3 regions of the Rubrivivax sp. JA1026 genome follow, and region 3 is predicted to be linked to each of the others. Evidence: riboswitches for the same ligand, from Rfam matches in the RefSeq annotation. Region 3 holds a riboswitch; each other region holds the start of a gene.

Region 1 (6,217 bases), on a different contig from region 3:
GCCGCCGCGCACGAGGTATTCGCCCCCGGCGGCCTTCACCGCCGCCGGCGCCTCGGCCATGTACTGCTTGTAGCGCTCGGGGTCGCTGATCTTCATCTCGACCAGCAGGTAGGCGGGGGCGGACATGGCCGGGCTCAGCAGCTGAAGTCGTTTTCGAGCAGCGGCTGCTGCTTGACGACGCGGTCGATGGCGACGAGCTGTTCCAGCAGCGCCTGCATGTGCTTGAGCGGCACCGCGTTCGGGCCGTCGGACATCGCGTTCGCCGGGTCCGGGTGCGTCTCCATGAAGAGGCCGGCGACACCGACGCCGACCGCCGCGCGCGAGAGCACCGGCACGAACTCGCGCTGGCCGCCCGAGCTGGTGCCCTGGCCGCCGGGCAGCTGCACGCTGTGCGTGGCGTCGAAGACCACCGGCGCGCCGGTCTCGCGCATGATCGCCAGGCTGCGCATGTCCGAGACGAGGTTGTTGTAGCCGAAGCTCGCGCCGCGTTCGCAGACCGTGAACAGGTCCTCGGCCAGGCCCTTCTCGCGCGCCGCGGCGCGGGCCTTGTCGACGACGTTCTTCATGTCGTGCGGGGCGAGGAACTGGCCCTTCTTGATGTTCACCGGCTTGCCGCACTGGGCGACGGCGCGGATGAAATCGGTCTGGCGGCAGAGGAAGGCCGGCGTCTGCAGCATGTCGACGACGGCGGCGACCTGCGGCACCTCGGCTTCGGTGTGCACGTCGGTCAGCACCGGCACGCCGAGTTCGCGGCGCACCTTGGCCAGGATCTCCAGCCCGCGTTCCATGCCCGGGCCGCGGAAGGAGCTGCCGCTGGAGCGGTTGGCCTTGTCGTAGCTGGACTTGAAGATGAACGGGATGCCCAGCGCCGAGGTGATCTCCTTCAGGCGCCCGGCGACGTCCATCTGGAGCTGCTCGCTCTCGACGACGCAGGGGCCGGAGATCAGGAAGAAGGGCCGGTCGATGCCGACCTCGAAACCGCAGAGCTTCATGCGACTGCCTTTTGCGCGACGCCTTCGCCGCGCCGCGCCTGGTGGTCCAGCGCCGCCTTGACGTAGCTGGAGAACAGCGGGTGCCCGCCCCAGGGCGTGCTCTTGAACTCGGGGTGGAACTGCACGCCCATGAACCACGGGTGGCGGTCCTGCGGCAGCTCGACGATCTCGGTCAGCTGCTCGCGCTGCGTCAGCGCGCTGATGACGAGGCCGGCGGCCTGCAGCCGGTCGAGGTAGTTGACGTTGGCCTCGTAGCGGTGGCGGTGGCGCTCGGTGACGACCGGGCCGTAGATCTGGTAGGCCAGCGTGCCGGGCTTGACGTCCGAGCTCTGCGCGCCCAGGCGCATCGTGCCGCCGAGGTCGGAGCTGGCGCTGCGCTTCTGGATCGAGCCGTCGCGGTCCTGCCATTCCTCGATCAGCGCGATCACCGGGTGCGGCGTCTGCGGCGCGAACTCGGTGCTGTTGGCGTTCTCCAGGCCGGCGACGTGGCGCGCGTACTCGATCGTCGCGACCTGCATGCCCAGGCAGATGCCGAGGTAGGGCAGGCGGTGCTCGCGGGCGAACTTGGCGGCCAGGATCTTGCCCTCGACGCCGCGCTGGCCGAAGCCGCCGGGCACGAGGATCGCGTCGTACTGCGCCAGCTGCGCGACGTTGTGCTCGTCCAGCGTCTCGGCGTCGACGTACTCGATGTCGACCTTGGCGTGGTTGTGGATGCCGGCGTGGCGCAGCGCCTCGTTGAGCGACTTGTACGAGTCCGACAGGTCGGTGTACTTGCCGCACATCGCGATCGTCACGCGGTTCTGCGGGTGCTCGACCTCCTGCACCAGCGTGTCCCAGCGGCGCAGGTCGGCGGGCTTGGTCAGCAGCTGCAGCTTCATGCAGATCAGCTCGTCCAGGCCCTGCTCGTGCAGCACGCGCGGCACCTTGTAGATCGTGTCGACGTCGGGCATCGAGATCACGCCGTGCTGAGGCACGTTCGTGAACAGGCTGATCTTCTCGCGCTCGTCGTCGGGGATGCGGCGGTCGGCGCGGCACAGCAGCGCGTCGGGCTGGATGCCGATCTCGCGCAGCTTCTGCACCGTGTGCTGCGTCGGCTTGGTCTTCAGCTCGCCGGCGGCGGCGATCCACGGCACGTAGGTCAGGTGCACGAAGGCGGTGTTCGCCGGGCCGAGCTTCAGGCTCAGCTGGCGCACGGCCTCCAGGAAGGGCAGCGACTCGATGTCGCCGACCGTGCCGCCGATCTCGACAATCGCGACGTCGACGTCGACGGCCCCGCGGCGCACGTAGTCCTGGATCTCGTTGGTGACGTGCGGGATCACCTGCACCGTCTTGCCGAGATAGTCGCCGCGGCGCTCCTTCTCGAGCACGCTCTTGTAGATCTGGCCGGTCGTGAAGTTGTTCGTGCGCTTCATCCGCGTGGTGATGAAACGCTCGTAGTGGCCGAGGTCGAGGTCGGTCTCGGCGCCGTCATCGGTGACGAACACCTCGCCGTGCTGGAACGGGCTCATCGTGCCCGGGTCGACGTTGAGGTACGGATCCAGCTTGATCAGGGTGACCTTCAGACCTCGCGACTCGAGGATCGCCGCCAGCGAGGCTGCCGCGATCCCCTTGCCGAGGGAGGACACCACGCCGCCGGTGACGAAGACGAACTTGGTCATGTCGCGTGGGGCACATGCGCAAGTCGCTGTGCCCAGGTGGTAAAGCGTGATTATAGGCGGCGCCCCCTGCCGCTCCCCGGTGCGCCGGCGCGCCGCTCGGGCGTGTCGCCGCGCCCCCCGGCGGTGCTAGACTTCGCGCCGCTTGCATCAGGTGCCCTCTTGCACGGCAGGTGTCGGAGGGTTGAACGGGAAGCCGGTGCGCGGCGCGTCCACGATGACGCGCGGCAATTCCGGCGCTGCCCCCGCAACGGTCGGCGAGGTGCGGTCAGCAATGCAGCCACTGGTCCAGCGAGGACTGGGAAGGCGCTGACGGCTTCGGTCCACGGTCAAACCGTCGGACCGGCACTCGCGAGCCCGGATACCGGCCCGATGCCAGGGATGCCGGCGTCGCGGTGGGCGGCGCGCACGAACCCCCGCGGCCCGGAGTCCGTCTTGACGTCCGCCGGCTCGGGTGACATCGGGCGTGCCGCGTTCCAGGACGGCGGCTTGACTCATCGCTGGTCCGCACGGGGTGTGCGGCTGGAGGCCCGCTTGTCCATGTCCTGTTTCGACCGCCGCACCGTCGTCGCGGTCGCCTGTTCGTTCGTCGCCGCCACTGCGGCGGCGCAATCCTCCGAAACCATCGTCGTCACCGGCTCGCGCGAGCCGCTGGCCGTCTCGCGGCTGGCCGCCGACGTCGTCGTGATCGACGGCGACACGCTGCGTGCCTCGGGCGCCACGTCGCTGGCCGACCTGCTGCGCGAGCAGGCCGGCGTGCAGCTGTCGCGCAGCGGCGGCCCCGGCGGCGCCACCTCGGTGATGATCCGCGGCGCCTCGGGCAGCCAGACCGTCGTGCTGGTCGATGGCGTGCGCATCGGCTCGGCGACGCTGGCCGACCCGTCGGTGCAGGCGCTGCCGCTGGCGCAGATCGAGCGTGTCGAAGTGCTGCGCGGCCCCGGCTCCAGCCTCTACGGCGCCGACGCCGTCGGGGGGGTCATCAACATCGTCACGCGCCGCGCCGACGCCGGCCTGCGTTTCGACGCCGCCGCCGCGTTCGGCGGCCGCGGCGCACGCGAGCTGTCGGCCGGTGCCAGCGGCAGCTTCGGCGCCTGGGATTTCGCCGCGTCGCTGGCCCGGCAGCACGACGACGGCGACAGCGCGCTGCGCCCCGGCGATCCGTACGGCAACTACAACGCCGACGACGACGGCTACACGCGCGACAGCGGCCAGGCACGCATCGGCTTCACGCCGGCGCCGGGCCACCGCATCGGCCTGTCGCTGCTGCGCAGCCGGCTGGAAACCCAGATCGACAGCACCGAGTACGCGCCGCCGAACTACGCCCCCGACAACACGCCGGACTTCCGCGACCAGCTCGACGTCGACGCCACCGCGCTCGACTGGCGCGGCACGCTCGCGCCGGGCCTGGTTGCGACACTGCGGGTCGACCGCGCGGTCGACGAGTCGCGCAGCGGCGAGGCGGTGGTCTACCGTTACCGCACCACGCGTGACCACGCGCTCGCGCAGTTGGCTTGGGAGACCGGCGTCGCCGGCCAGATCGTCGCCGCCGTCGAGCGTCTGGAAGAAGACGCCAAGACCGACAGCTACCGCGGTGATCGCGACACCGACAGTGCCGTGCTGTCCTGGACGGGCAGCGCCGGCCGTTACTCGTGGCAGGCCGACCTGCGCCGTGACGACAGCTCAGACTATGGCGCCCAAACCACCGGCCGCCTGGGCGGCAGCTTCGCGCTGACGCCCGCCTGGCGCTTGCGTGCGCTGGCCGGCAACAGCTTCCGCGCGCCGTCGTTCAACGACCTGCTGTACCCCGGCTACGGCGTGCCGGGCATCAAGCCGGAACGCGGGCGCAGCGTCGAGTTCGGCGTCGAGTGGGCCGCCGATGGCGACCGCGCCGCCCTGACGGTCTTCCGCAACCGGCTGAAGAACCTGATCGGGCCGGCCAAGGGCAGCCTGTGTCCTGACGACCCCCTCTACGCTTTGGGCTGCGTCGCCAACACTTCCCGCGCCCGTCTGCAGGGCGCGACGCTGTCGGGCGCCAAGGCGCTGGGCGACTGGTCGCTGCGCGCCCAGGTCGACTTCCTCGACGCCAAGAACGAGGACACCGGCGCCCGCCTGACGCGCCGTGCGGCGCACCAGGAGACGCTGGGCCTCGACTGGCGCCACGGCGTTTGGAACGCCGGGGCCAGCGTGCTGCACGTCGGCGCCCGGCCCGACAGCCGCGAACTCGGCGCCGAGACCACGCTGGACCTGAAGGCCGGCTGGCGCTTCGCCAAGGGCTGGACGCTGGAGAGCCGGCTGCTGAACGCGACCGACGAGGACCTCGAGCCCTCGGCCTACTACCGCGGCCCGGCCCGGCAGTTCTGGCTCGGCCTGCGCTACGAAGGCGGCGTCTGACGCCGCACGCCCGGGGCGGACGATGCACGAGCTGATCCTCGGCGGCGCCAAGAGCGGCAAGTCGCGCTGCGCCGAAACACGCGCGGCGCACTGGCTCGCGCTGCCGGGGCACGGCGCCGTGCTCGTCGCCACCGCGATGGCCGGCGACGACGAGATGCGCGCGCGCATCGAGCGTCACCGCGCCGACCGTGCCGCCCGCGTGCCGGGGCTGGCCACGCGCGAGGAGCCGCGTGCGCTGGCCGCCGTGCTGCGCGAGGAGTCGCAGCCCGGGCGCATGGTCGTCGTCGACTGCCTGACGCTGTGGCTCACCGGCCTGCTGATGCCGCTGGACGGCGCGCCGGTCGACGACCCGGCGGCCGAGGTCGACGCGCTCGTCGACGCGCTGGCCGCCGCGCGCGGCCCGGTGGTGCTCGTGTCCAACGAGATCGGCCTGGGCGTGACGCCGATGTCGCGCCAGGCGCGGCGCTTCGTCGACGAACTCGGCCGGCTGCACCAGCGCGTGGCCGCGGCCAGCACCCGCGTGACGCTGATGGTCGCCGGGCTGGAACTGCCGCTGAAGGGGCCGCGATGAAGCCGGTGCACCGTCTGCTCCTGCTGCTGGCGCTGTGCGCCGGCGCCGCGACGGCCGCCGAGCCGCCGCGCGACGACCGCGGCGTGGCCTGGCAGGGCGGGCCGCCGCAGCGCATCGTCAGCCTGCTGCCTTCGCTGACCGAGACCGTCTGCGCGCTCGGCGCCTGCGCGCGCCTGGTCGGCGTCGACCGCTATTCCGACTGGCCGGCGCAGGTGAACGCGCTGCCCCGCCTGGGCGGGCTGGACGACGCCAGCGTCGAGCGCATCGTCGCGCTGCGCCCCGAACTCGTGCTCGCCGCGCGTTCGGCGCGGGTTGCCGAACGCCTGGAGGCGCTGGGGCTGAAGGTGATGGTCTTCGACTCGGACTCCCACGCCCAGGTGCGCCACTCGACCGATGCGCTGGCGCGTGTGCTCGGCCAGCCGCAGCGCGCGGCGCAGCTCTGGGCCTCGATCCACCGCGACGAGGCGGCGGCCGCGGCGCGCATCCCGCCGCGGCTGCGCGGGCGCAGCGTCTATTTCGAGGTCGACTCGACGCCGTACGCCGCCGGCCCCGGCTCGTTCATCGGCGAGACGCTGCAGCGCCTGGGGTTGCGCAACGTCGTGCCGGCC
Region 2 (6,217 bases), on a different contig from region 3:
CCAGCCGCAGCTGCTCGTCGCTGTAGCCGCGCAGGATCTGCGCCATGATCGTCGACGGCTGCGCGCCGCTGCGGTAGTCGGCGATCGACTGCAGGATGCGCTCGGCCGGCTGGCCCGCCAGCGACTTGATCGCCGTGCGCGAGTGGCCGTCGGTGCCGTGGCAGTTGGCGCAGGTGGCGGCGACCGAGCGCGCGGCCAGCGCCTCGTCGGCCCGCAGGTCGGCGGCGGCCGGCAGTGCCAGGCTCGCGGCGCCCAGCGCGACCAGCAGCGGTCGCATCGGCGATCTCATGTCGTTGTCCTCCGATCGTGGTGGGGTGGTGGGTTCAGCCGCAGCGTTCGATGCGCCGGCGCTGCAGCGCCAAGCCTGCGAAGCCGCCGAGGACCATAGCCGAGACGGCGATGGCGCTATGCGCGGAAAGCGTCGATAGACCTGCGATTCCTTGCCCGACGGTGCAGCCCAGCGCGGTGACGCCGCCGGTGCCCATCAGGACCGCGCCGACGAGATGGCCGGCCGTGTCCTCGGTGCCGGCGAAACCCTGCCAGCGAAAGCTGCGTGTGGCCAGCGCGACCGCGGCCGAGCCGGCGACGATGCCGGCGGCGCTGCAGATGCCGATCGTCAGCGTCTTGCGGCTGTCGCTGAAGAACAGCAGCCAGTCCAGGCCCCAGGCCAGTGGCGCGACCAGGCTCAGCGACTCCATGCGCCGCGAGTTCGTCGCCAGGAAGGCCGGCTCCAGCGTCTCGGGGTGTTCGGGCACGAAACCCAGCCGGCCCGACAGCCACCAGGCGGCGACCACCAGCACCCCGATCGCGGCGCCGCCGGCGACCTCGCGGCCGCGGCCTTCGGGCCGTGCCAGCACCCAGGCCAGCAGCGCCGCGGCCACCGCCGCGCCGAGCCAGGGGGCGAGCGTCTGCAGCGGCAGGCCGGTGGCGGCGGCCAGCGCACCGGCCGCGTCCTGGCCGGCCGGCAGCTCGAAGCCGACGCGGTCGACGCTGGCCACGCGCAGCACGGCGCTGACGCCTTTCATCGCCGCGAAGCCGCTGGCGCCGACGACGAGCACGACGACCAGCGACTTCAGGCTGCCGCCGCCCAGGCGCACCAGGTTGCGTGCCGCGCAGCCCGACGCCAGCACCATGCCCAGGCCGAACATCGCGCCACCGACGATCGCCGACAGCCAGCCCACGCGCGTGCCGCCGTACAGGCTGTCGGCCGCACGCACCCAGCCCAGGCCCACCATCAGGTGAAAGCCCAGCACCGCGACGGCGACGGCGGCGACCCAGGCCCGCAGCCGGGTGCGGTCGCCGAAGGCGAAGACGTCGGCCAGCGCGCCCATCGTGCAGAAGTGGGTTCGCTGCGAGACGGCGCCGAAAGCCGCGCCGATGACGAAGGCGCCGGCCAGCAGCAGGCGCAGGTGGGCGTCGAGTTCTTCCGCGGTGGGCATGGCGGCATTGTCGCGGCGGCTGCCGGCCGTCCCGGCGCACGGCTTGTGCGCGATGCGCATGTGCTTCTGCGCCAGGCAAGGAAGACGGTCGAGGCGTTCGCTTGATTGTCATCAAGGAATCGCGCAACGTGCCCCGGCGCTGCCGAGGCCTTGCCTATCATGCGCCCCGTTGGTGCTCGTCCCCGGCGTCTGCCGGGACAGTTCAACGGGAATCAGGAAGGGGCGACACGGTGTCGCCGGTTCGCCCCCAACCTGAGCTGCCCCCGCAACGGTAAGCGGTCGGAGCCCTCGCAGGCTTCCGCTCGTGTCGAATCCACTGGGTCAAGCGCCTGGGAAGGGCACACGGGTCGCGCCGCCAGCCCGGATACCGGCCAACGTGGGGGTGCGTGCGCCTGCGGCGCGGGCACCGTACAGCGGCGGCTGCGGGGAGGTGGTCGGCCGCGCCGACTCTGACTTTTTTCATGTCGACTTCCGTCCCGGGCTTGAACGCCCCGCTGCGCGCCTGCGCTCTCGCCACCCGTCTCGCCGTCGCCGCCGCCGTCGCGCCGGCGGCCTTCGCCCAGGCCGGCGAAGACCCGATCGTCATCACCGCCAGCCGTCTCGAAGAGCGTCTGTCGCAGACGCTGGCCGACGTCTCGCTCGTCGACCGCGCGGCGATCGAGCGCAGCGGCGCGAGCAGCGTCGCCGACCTGCTCGCCCGCCTGCCCGGCATCGAGATCAGCCGCAACGGCGGCCCCGGCGGCAGCACCAGCGTCTACATCCGCGGCGGCGAGACGCGCCACACCGCGGTCTACGTCGACGGCGTGCGCGTCGACTCGCAGAGCACCGGCGGCGCCGCCTGGGAGCAGATCGCGCTGGACCGCATCGAACGCGTCGAGGTGCTGCGCGGTCCGGCGGCCGCGGTCTACGGCTCGGACGCCGTCGGCGGCGTGGTGCAGGTCTTCACCCGCCGCGGCCAGGGCGCGCTGCGCGCCAGCGGCGGCCTGGGCTGGGGCAGCCGCGGCAGCCGGCTCGCCGACGCCGGGCTCTCGGGCTCGGACGGGCGCCTGGACTACGCGCTGTCGGCCGGCTGGAGCGACAGCAACGGCTTCGATGCGCGCGACGGCCAGAATCCCGATACCGACGGCTGGCGCCGCGGTTCGCTGCAGGCCCGCGTGGGCTGGCAGCTCGCGCCCGAGCACCGTGTCGAGGCCTCGATGACCGACAGCCACCTGAACGCCCGCTACGACGGCAGCTCGACGCGCGACGACCGCTCGCATCACGAACTGCGCACCGCCGCGCTGTCCTGGCGCGGCCAGTGGAACGAGCAGGCGCTGAGCAGCGCCCGGCTGTCCGAGTCGCGCAGCCTCTACGAGACCGAGCCGAGCATCTACCAGACGCGCACGCGCTTGCGCGACCTGACGCTGCAGCACGAGCAGCAGTTGCGGCCCGGCCAGCGGGTCTCGCTGACGCTGGAGCGGCGCGAGGACCGCCTGGACAACCTGGCCTCGGCCACGGCCGTGCGGCTGCAGGACGAACGTTCGCAGGACGGCGTCGCGCTGGGCTGGCGCGGCGAGTTCGGCGTGCATTCGCTGCAGGCCCACGCCCGCCACGACGACGACAGCGAGTTCGGCGGCAAGGGCACCGGCAGCCTGGCCTGGGGCTGGCGCTTCGCGCCGGCCTGGCGCCTGACGGCGTCGGCCGCGACCTCGTTCCGCGCGCCGACGCTGTACCAGCGCTTCAGCGACTACGGCGTCCCGAACCTGGTGCCCGAGAGCGGCCGCAACCTCGAGATCGGCCTGCGCCGCAGCGCCGGCGAGCACGAGATCGGCCTCGTCGCCTGGCGCAACAAGGTCGAGGACCTGATCGTCTTCGGCGCCGCCGGCCCCTGCGCCTCGAGCTTCGGCTGCTACGAGAACGTCGGCCAGGCGAGCTACGAGGGGCTGACGCTGTCCGGCCGCACGCGCGTCGGTGCCGTCGCGCTGCGCGCCTCGGCGGACTTCCACGACCCGAGGAACGAGGCCACCGACAAGCTGATCGCCCGCCGTGCGCGCCGCCTGGCGACGCTGGGCGCGGACACCGTGCTCGCCGGCTGGCGCCTCGGCGCCGAGGTCCAGGCCGCCGGCGAACGCTGGGACGACGCCGCCAACACCCGGCGCCTGGGCGGCTACGGCCTCGTCAACCTGAGCGCCGAGACCAAGCTCGGCAAGGGCCTGACGCTGCAGGCGCGCCTCGACAACGCGGGCGACAAGGACTACGCGCTCGCGCGCAGCTACAACGTCGCCGGCCGCAGCGCGCTCGTCGTGCTGCGCTGGGCGGTCTGAGCGCGGGGACCGGGACGATGGCCGCCGTCGTGCTCGTCGCCGCCCCGGCCTCCGGCCAGGGCAAGACCACCGTCGCCTGCGCGCTGGCGCGGCTGCACGCGCGCCGCGGCGCGCGCGTGCGGGCCTTCAAGTGCGGTCCCGACTTCCTCGATCCCCAATGGCTGGCGCTGGCCAGCGGCGCCAGCGTCGACACGCTGGACCTGTGGATCAACGGCGAAGCCGACTGCGCGGCGCGTCTGGCACAGGCGGCGGCCGAGGCCGAGCTCGTCGTCGTCGAGGGCGTGATGGGCCTGTACGACGGCGAGCCCAGCGCGGCCGACCTGGCGCAGCGTTTCGGCCTGCCGGTGCTGGCGGTCATCGACGCGGCGAAGATGGCCGCCACCTTCGGCGCCCTCGTGCACGGGCTGCGCAGCTGGCGCGAGCTGCGCTGGGCCGGTGTGCTGGCCAACCGCGTCGGCGGCGCGCGCCACGCGGCGATGCTGCAGGCGGCGCTGCCGCCCGAGGCCGGCTGGGCCGGCGCGCTGCCGGCCGACGGCCGCTTCGCGCTGCCGGAGCGCCATCTCGGCCTGAGCGCCGCCGGCGAGCTGCCCGATGCGCTGACCCGGCTCGACGCCGCCGCCGACGCGCTGGCCTCGACACCGCTGGGCGCGCGGGCCCTGGCCGACTGGCCGCAGTGGGTGCCGCCGCCGGTCGCCGCGCCGGCCGCGCCGCAACGCCGGCTCGACGGCCGGCGCATCGCCGTCGCGCACGACGCGGCGTTCGCGTTCGTCTATCCGGCGAATCTGCAGACCCTGCACGCGCTCGGCGCCGAGACGGTGTTCTTCTCGCCGCTGGCCGGCGACGCGCTGCCCGACTGCGACGCCGTCTGGCTGCCCGGCGGCTACCCGGAGCTGCACGCCGAGGCGCTGGCCGCCCGCCGCGACCTGGCGGCGCAACTCGCGGCGCACCTGGCGGCCGACCGCCCGGTCTGGGCCGAGTGCGGCGGCATGATGGCGCTGGCCGAGACCCTCGTCGACGGCCAGGGCCGGCAGCACCGCCTCTGGGGCCTGCTGCCCGGCCGCGCGGTGCTCGGCCAGCGTGTCGCCGCGCTGGGCCCGCACTGCCTCGTCTTCGGCCGTGGCGAGCTGCGTGGCCACAGCTTCCACTGGTCGCGCTTCGAGACCGGGCTGGTGGCCGCCCTGCACACCGAACCGGCGCGTGCCGGCGCCGGCCTGCCGCTGCCGCCGGGCGAGCCGGTGTACGAACTCGGCGCGCTGAAGGCGAGCTGGTTCCACCCGTGGTTCGCCTCGTCGCCCGAGCTGACGGCGCGGCTGTTCTCCCCGGGAGCGCTCGCATGATCCGGCGCCTGCTGATCCTGCTGGCGGCGCTGGCGCTGGCGGCCGGGGCGGCCGCGGCGCCGGTCGTCGTGCGCGACGCACGCGGCACCGAGCTGCGGCTGCAGGCGCCGCCGCAGCGCATCGTCTCGCTGCTGCCGTCGCTGACCGAGACGGTCTGGGTGCTCGGGGCCGGCGACCGGCTGGTCGGCGTCGACCGTTTCTCCAACTGGCCGCCGGCGCTGGCAGCGCTGCCGCGTGTCGGCGGCATGGAGGACGCGATCATCGAGGCGGTGGTCGCGCTGCGGCCCGACCTGGTGCTGGCGTCCGATCGTTCGCGCGCCAGCGACCGGCTCGAGGCGCTGGGCCTGCGCGTGCTGCGTGTGCACGCCGAGCGCCATGACGACATGGTCGAGGCGATGCGCACGCTGGGCCTGGCGCTCGGCCGGCGTGCCGAGGCCGAGCGCCTGCTCGTGCGGCTGGACCGCGAGCTGGCCGCCGCGGCGGCGCGTGTGCCGGCGGCGCTGCGCGGCCGGCGCGTGTACTTCGAGATCCACGGCGGCAGCTGGGGCGCCGGCGCCGGGTCCTTCGTCGGCGACACGCTGGCCCGGCTGGGCCTGGTGAACGTCGTGCCGGCCGAGCTCGGACCCTTCCCCCGGCTCAACCCGGAGTTCGTCGTGCGCGCCGACCCCGACCTGCTGCTGATGCAGCAGCGCGACGTCGTCGGGCTGGCCGCGCGGCCGGGCTGGGCGGCGATGTCGGCGGTGCGCGGCGGCCGCGTCTGCGGTTTCGCCCCGGAGCGCTTCGAGCTGCTGATCCGCCCCGGCCCGCGCCTGGGCGAAGGCGCCGCGGCGATCGTCGACTGTCTGCAGCGCCTGGCCTCCGAGCCCGCTGCCACGACACGATGAACACGGCCCTCGTCCTCGCCGCCGCGCTGCTGCTGGCCTGGTGGATCGACCGGCGCTTCGGCGAGCCGCGCGACGCCTGGCACCCGGTGGCCTGGCTGGGCCACACGATCATGCCGCTGCACCGCCGGCTGCCGACGCTGGCGCCGCGCGCCGCGCTGCTGGCCGGCACGCTGGCGTGGTGGGCGGTGGTCGGCGGCGTCGCGGCGCTGGCCTGGGCGCTGCAGGCGGCGCTGTTCATGCTGCCGGCCTGGGCC
Region 3 (6,217 bases):
GCCAGGTGTCCGCGGCCTGTGCCTCGCGCCCGGCACAGCACAGCGCGGCACCCGCCAGCAGCGCCCGCCGCGCCGGCGACGAAGGCCCGCTTACCACTGCGCCTTCAGCCGCAGGAACAGGCTGCGCGGCGTGCCGAAGCAGCCTGCTTCCTGCGACGAGAAGTCGTCGGCGATGTACTCGACGTCGGCGAGGTTGTCGACGCCGGCCTGCACCGACAGCCGCGGCGTCGCCTGCCAGGTGACGGCCGTCGCCAGCAGCGTGTACGACGGCAGGATCTGCGAGTGCTCGACGTTGTCGCGCAGCGGACGGCGGCCGACGTGGTTGGCGCTGCCCGTCCACTGCCAGTCGCCTTGCGACCAGGCGAGGCCGGCGCCGGCGATGTGGCGCGCCGACATGCGCATGCGGTTGCCGGCGTAGTTCGGCCCCGGGTTGCCGGCGCTGTCATAGGTCGGGAAGTCGCGCAGCCGCGCGTCCTGCCAGGTGTAGTGGGCGTAACCCGACCAGGCCGCCGACAGCCGCGCGCGCAGCAGCGTCTCCAGCCCGCGCACGCGCGAGCTGGCATTGGTGAAGATGAAGCTGTCGGGCCCGGTGCGAAACGATCGCTGGCCGTCGGTCTTGTCGGCCTGGAACAGCGCCACCTGGTAGCTCCAGCGGTCGTCGAGCGCGCGGCCCTTGGCGCCGATCTCGAGGCTGCGCGTGACTTCCGGGCGCAGCAGCGCCGGCACGACGACACCCGAGCGCGTGTTCAGCGCCACGGCCTGCGGCCGGAAGCCTTCGGCCCAGTTGGCGAACAGCGCGTTCTCGCTCGCCGCCGAGGCCGCGTAGCGCCAGTCGGCGCCCAGCCGCGGGCTGGTGCGGCTGGCCTCCTGGCCCGCCTGCACGGCGGTGCCGCTGCGCTGCAGCGTCTGCTCGAAGCGGTCGTGGCGCAGGCCGGCGCTGAGGCTCAGCGCGCCGATGTCGATGCGGTCCTGCAGGTACAGGCTGCGCACGCGCTGGTCGAAGCGCGAGTCGGTCACCGGGCCGCGGATGCCGCGCGGATCGCTGCCGACGTTGCTGACCGGCGTGTCGTAGTCGGGGCCGCGATAGGTCGGTGCGCCGCTGAACGACGGCGAGGCCTGGTCCTGCCAGCCGGACTCGAGGTTCAGCCCGAGCTGCAGCGCGTGCCGTGTCACACCGAGTTCGGCCTTGGCGTTCAGCGTGAACTCGTGGAACAGCCCGCGGTCCTGGGTGTCGGTCTCCGACCAGCCCTTGGTGACGGCGGCCGGCGGCGGCACGATGGTGATGCCGCCCTGGAACAGGCGGTCGTAGCGCGCCATGCTGCTCAGGTGCTCGAAGCTGATCGCCGGCGTCAGCCGCACGCGGTTGCGCCAGGCCAGGCTCAGGTACTCGCCGTCGACGTGCGCGCCGGGGATGCCGTAGTTGTCCTCCGGGGCTATGCCGAACATCGGATGGCCGTCCTTCAGCGGCACGATCGAGCCGCGTTTGGCGTTCACCTGGCTGGAAAAGAGCTGCACGCTGCTGGCCCAGTCGCGGGTCATCGCCAGCTCGCCGCCGACGCTGGCCGTGGCCTGGTCGCGCGGCGTGCCGTCCTGGAAGCCGTCGACGCGGCTGTAGGCGGCGCCCACCGACAGATGGCCGCGTTCGCCGTCCCAGCGCTGGCGCAGGCCGAGGTCGCGGCGGCCGAAGCTGCCCAGCGTCGCGCGCGCGCTGCCGCCTTCGGCCTCGGGTTCGATGAACATCTGCACGACGCCGCCGATCGCGTTGCGGCCGTACAGCGCCGAAGCCGGGCCCTTGATGAACTCGATGCGTTCCAGCAGGTCGGGCGCGACCAAGGTCAGGTCGGCGTTGCCCTGCAGCAGGCGCAGCGGCACGCCGTCGATCAGCACCAGCACGTCCTGGGTGTCGCGCAGGCCGCGGGTCTCGAACCGCGTGAAGTAGTTGCCCTGGGTGCCGTGCTGCAGCCCGGGCACCGCGCGCAGTGCGTCTTCCAGCGTGCGCGCGCCGACGGCGTCCATCTCGTCGCGGCCGACGGCGTAGGTGCTGAACGGCAGATCCAGCGGGTCTTCGGCGACGCGTGTCGCGGTGACGACGCGGCGCTCGGCGGTGATCTGCACCGTCTCGACGGCCTCGCTCTGGGCCTGGGCGGCGGCCGGCAGCAGCAGCGCCAGCACGGCAGGGCGCCAGTGGCGCGACGGTGATCTTTCCTGTGGCTTCATCTTCATCGTCTCTTCTTCTGGAGGGAGGGAAACAGGGTCAGTCGCGGTGCCAGAGCAGCACCGCGCTGCGTTTGGCGCAGCCCAGGCGCAGGCCGCGGCGGCCGGGCCGCGCCGAGGCGGCGACCTGGGCCAGCACCTGCGGCCGGCGGTCGTCGCCGGGCGGCAGACGCAGGCGCTCGATGACGTGCGCCTGGGCCGCGGCAAGCGACTCGAAACACACCTCGTAGCGCCAGTCGGCGAAGTGCAGCGCCTGCGGCGCGCGTGTGGGGCCCAGTGCGGCGAGCACACGTTCGACGACCGGGCGCGTGTCGGCGCCGTGCAGTTCGGGCGTCAGCACGCCGGCCAGGCAGAACGTCGCCGGCCCGGCCTGCGCCGGCACGACCCAGGCCATGCAGCGGCGCCAGCGTGTGGCCATCGCGTCGTGGAAGGCGGCGGGTTCACGCTGCGCCGGCGGCAGGTGCGCGGCCAGCAGCGTGTCGGCGGCGACGGCGGGCTCGAGCTGCGTCCAGTCGACGGGCGACAGCTCCAGGCGGATGCCGCGCACGGCCAGCGCCGGTCGCCGCGCGAGCAGCCGGCGCTGCATCTCGGGCTGTGGTTCGACGGCGTGCCAGCGCGCGCCGGGCGCGAGCATGCGGCGGCTGAGCACGCCGCTGCCGGCACCGATGTCGAGCAGATCGGGCAGCGAGCGCGGCAGCAGCGGCAGCACGGCGCGGGCGTAACCCGAGCGCACGATGGTGTGCGCGTAGAACGCGGCTTCGGCCTCGCCCCAGGCGCAGGGCGTGGCGGCGTCGGGCCGGAGTTCCGGCGCGTTGGAAGACATGGGAATACCGGCGTACGCGCCCTGGCCGCTTCCCCGCAGCCTGGCGCCTTACGGCCTGCCGCTCGCGCGGCACGCCACCTCGTTGGCCGGTATCCGGGCTGGCGGAGACGACCCGTGTGTCCTTCCCAGGAGACGACTCCCAGTGGCTTCGACACGAGCTGGGGCCTGTGAGGCCCCGTCCGCTTACCGTTGCGGGGGCAGCTCAGGTTGGGGGCACGAGGCCCCTCCCTGATTCCCGTTGAACTGCATCCACCGGAGGGTGGGCGCGAGCACCAACGGCCGGCATCATAACCAGCGCCGCCGGCGGCCCCGCCGCGAGACCTGACCTGTATCATGCGCCGCGTTGGTGCTCGCCGAGGCTCTCCGCCGAGGCAGTTCAACGGGAATCAGGAAGGGCGAGGCCGTCACGGCGCGAGCCCCAACCTGAGCTGCCCCCGCAACGGTAAGCGGACGGAAAGACGGCTTCGTGCCGGCTCTTCCGGCCCGTGACACGGCCACTGGGACGGCGGCGCGCCAGCGTCGCCACCGGGAAGGCGTCACGGACAGGTCCGCCAGCCCGGATACCGGCCAACGAGGTGGCGTGCCCGCGCGAGCGGCGCGCCGTGTAGCGCCAGCCGCGGGGAAGCGGCCAGGCGCGTCGAACCCGTCTCACGTTTTCCGAGCCGTCCCTTCCCAGCGCGTGCCGTGTCGCCGCGCCCGAGCCGTCGTGCGGCGGCGGGCCGCCGTCGTCGCGCCGTCTCGACCCAGGAGCACCCGATGCACATCGAACCCGGCGTCCTCGCCCAGACCAAGATCCTCGCCGCCAACGTCGCCGCCGGCGGCGTGCTGCTGGCGCACCTGCCGGCACTCGCCAAGCGCCCGGCGCTGTGGCTGCGCACGGCGCTCGCGGCGGTGTTCTTCTCGCTGTTCATGCAGTCCTTCCACATGGCCGTCGGCCCGTCGGAGCTGCACTTCATCGGCGCGATGCCGATCTACCTGCTGCTGGGCTATCTGCCGACGCTGTTCGGCTTCGCGCTCGGCCTGCTGCTGCAAGGCCTGCTGTTCGAGCCGCAGGATCTGGTGCACCTGGCGGTGAACACGCTGTCGCTGGTCGTGCCGCTCACCGCGGTTCACTTCGGCATCGGCCGCCGCCTGTCGGCCGCGCAGGTCAGCGAGGCGCGTGTCGCCACCGTGCTGCGCCTGGACGCGGCCTACTACGCCGGCGTCACGGCGATGGTCGGCTTCTGGCTGGCCATCGGCCAGGAAGCGACGCCGCTGGCCGACTGGGCGCGTTTCGCTTCGTCCTACCTCGTGCTGGTGGCGCTGGAGCCGGTGTTCACGCTGCTGATCGTGCGCGCCGTGCGCCGCTGGCGCGAAGCCGGCTGGGCGCGCGCCTGCCTGGACGAGCGGCTCACCGCCGCCGCCTGACGGGCCGCCGCCATGCAGATCGAAACGCCCCCGTTCGATCGCGACAAACCGCGCCCTCAGGGCGAACGCCGGGGGCTGGTGATCGTGCACACCGGGCCGGGCAAGGGCAAAAGCACCGCCGCCTTCGGCCTGGCGCTGCGCGCCCACGGCCGCGGCAAGGCGGTGAAGGTCTACCAGTTCATGAAGGTGCCCTCGGCACGGTTCGGCGAGCACCGGCTGTTCGAGCAGCTGGGCATCCCGATCGAAGGCCTGGGCGACGGCTTCAGCTGGAAGAGCCGCGACCTCGGCCACTCCGCCGAGCTGGCGCTGGCCGGCTGGCAGCGTGTGCGCGACACGGTGCTGTCGGGCGCGCACTTTCTCGTCGTGCTCGACGAGGTGATGGCGCCGCTGCGCTACGGCTGGATCCCGCTGGACGAGTTGCTGGCCTGCCTGCGCGCGCGCCCGCCGCAGGTCCACGTGCTGCTGACCGGGCGCGGCGCGCCGCCGGAGCTGATCGAGGCCGCCGACACGGTCACCGAGATGACGAAGCTGAAACACCACTACGACGCCGGCGTGCCCGCGCAGCGCGGCATCGAGGACTGAGAACCCATGCACAAGATTCCCGCGACCATCGTCACCGGCTTCCTCGGCGCCGGCAAGACGACGCTGCTGCGCCACCTGCTGACGAACGCCGGCGGCCGCCGCATCGCCGTCATCGTCAACGAGTTCGGCGAACTCGGCATCGACGGCGAGCTGCTGCGCGGCTGCGGCATCGGCTGCGACGAAGCGGGCCGCGACGACGGCAACCTCGTCGAGCTCGCCAACGGCTGCCTGTGCTGCACCGTGCAGGAGGAGTTCGCGCCGGTGATGGAGCGCCTGGCCGAGCGCCGCGAGCGCATCGACCATCTCGTCATCGAGACCTCGGGCCTGGCGCTGCCCAAGCCGCTGGTGCAGGCCTTCCAGTGGCCGACGCTGCGCCACGCGTTCACGGTCGACGCCGTCGTCACCGTCGTCGACGCGCCGGCGGTGGCCGAAGGCCGTTTCGCCGACGACCCGCAGGCCGTCGACGTCCAGCGCCGCGCCGACGACAACCTCGACCACGAGTCGCCGCTGGCCGAGCTGTTCGAGGACCAGCTCGCCACCGCCGACCTCGTCGTGCTGAACAAGACCGACGCGCTCGACGCCGCGACGCTGGCCGCCGTCGAGGCCCAGGTGCGCGCCGGTGCGCCGGCGGCCGTCAAGCTGCTCGCCGCGCAGCACGGCCGCCTGGCGCCCGACGTGCTGCTGGGCCTGGGCCGCGCCGTCGAGGACGCGATCGACGGCCGCCACACGCACCACGACGCAGAAGAGGACCACGACCACGACGAGTTCGACTCGGTCGCGCTGACGGTCGAGGTGAGCGACCGCGAGCGCCTGCTGCAGGCGTTGGCCGCGCTCGTCGCACGCCACGAGATCTACCGCGCCAAGGGCTTCGTCGCGCTGCCCGGCGCGGCGATGCGCCTCGTCGTGCAAGGCGTCGGCGCGCGCCTGGACAGCCACTTCGACCGTGCCTGGCGCGCGGGCGAGGCACGTGTCTCGCGCCTGGTGCTGATCGGCGCCGAGCTCGACGCCGCCGTGCTGCAGGCCGAGCTGCAGCAGGCGCTGGCCGCCGGCTGATGCACCTGCTGTCGACACGCGCCGCCGGCCTCGTCGACGACGAGGGCCGCGGCGTCGTGCGCCTGGCGCAGACGCCGGGCGAGATCGTCGTGCTCAGCGCCGCCGACAGCACGCTGGCGCTGCTGGCCGACACCGCCG

What was found. A riboswitch is a leader RNA that binds a small molecule or an ion and turns the genes downstream of it on or off. The one in region 3 is predicted to bind cobalamin.
Region 1: another riboswitch for cobalamin. It lies ahead of G5B56_RS07030 (TonB-dependent siderophore receptor); the one in region 3 lies ahead of G5B56_RS12830 (energy-coupling factor ABC transporter permease).
Region 2: another riboswitch for cobalamin. It lies ahead of G5B56_RS02880 (TonB-dependent receptor domain-containing protein); the one in region 3 lies ahead of G5B56_RS12830 (energy-coupling factor ABC transporter permease).

What each region holds. Positions count from the first base shown of each region.
Region 1 covers NZ_JAALCQ010000003.1:116,038-122,254, reverse strand. The annotation lists gene G5B56_RS07045 (DUF1330 domain-containing protein) at 1-126, opposite strand, end outside; gene kdsA (3-deoxy-8-phosphooctulonate synthase) at 135-992, opposite strand; gene G5B56_RS07035 (CTP synthase) at 989-2,650, opposite strand; cobalamin riboswitch at 2,783-3,035, shown strand; gene G5B56_RS07030 (TonB-dependent siderophore receptor) at 3,188-5,038, shown strand; gene G5B56_RS07025 (bifunctional adenosylcobinamide kinase/adenosylcobinamide-phosphate guanylyltransferase) at 5,061-5,609, shown strand; gene G5B56_RS07020 (ABC transporter substrate-binding protein) at 5,606-6,217, shown strand, end outside.
Region 2 covers NZ_JAALCQ010000001.1:630,371-636,587, forward strand. The annotation lists gene G5B56_RS02870 (cytochrome C) at 1-277, opposite strand, end outside; gene G5B56_RS02875 (YeeE/YedE family protein) at 324-1,439, opposite strand; cobalamin riboswitch at 1,593-1,830, shown strand; gene G5B56_RS02880 (TonB-dependent receptor domain-containing protein) at 1,901-3,742, shown strand; gene G5B56_RS02885 (cobyrinate a,c-diamide synthase) at 3,760-5,079, shown strand; gene G5B56_RS02890 (ABC transporter substrate-binding protein) at 5,076-5,963, shown strand; gene cbiB (adenosylcobinamide-phosphate synthase CbiB) at 5,960-6,217, shown strand, end outside.
Region 3 covers NZ_JAALCQ010000007.1:47,410-53,626, reverse strand. The annotation lists gene G5B56_RS12845 (ABC transporter substrate-binding protein) at 1-97, opposite strand, end outside; gene G5B56_RS12840 (TonB-dependent receptor) at 91-2,223, opposite strand; gene G5B56_RS12835 (class I SAM-dependent methyltransferase) at 2,255-3,037, opposite strand; cobalamin riboswitch at 3,104-3,329, opposite strand; cobalamin riboswitch at 3,365-3,624, shown strand; gene G5B56_RS12830 (energy-coupling factor ABC transporter permease) at 3,794-4,444, shown strand; gene cobO (cob(I)yrinic acid a,c-diamide adenosyltransferase) at 4,457-5,026, shown strand; gene cobW (cobalamin biosynthesis protein CobW) at 5,033-6,079, shown strand; gene cobN (cobaltochelatase subunit CobN) at 6,079-6,217, shown strand, end outside.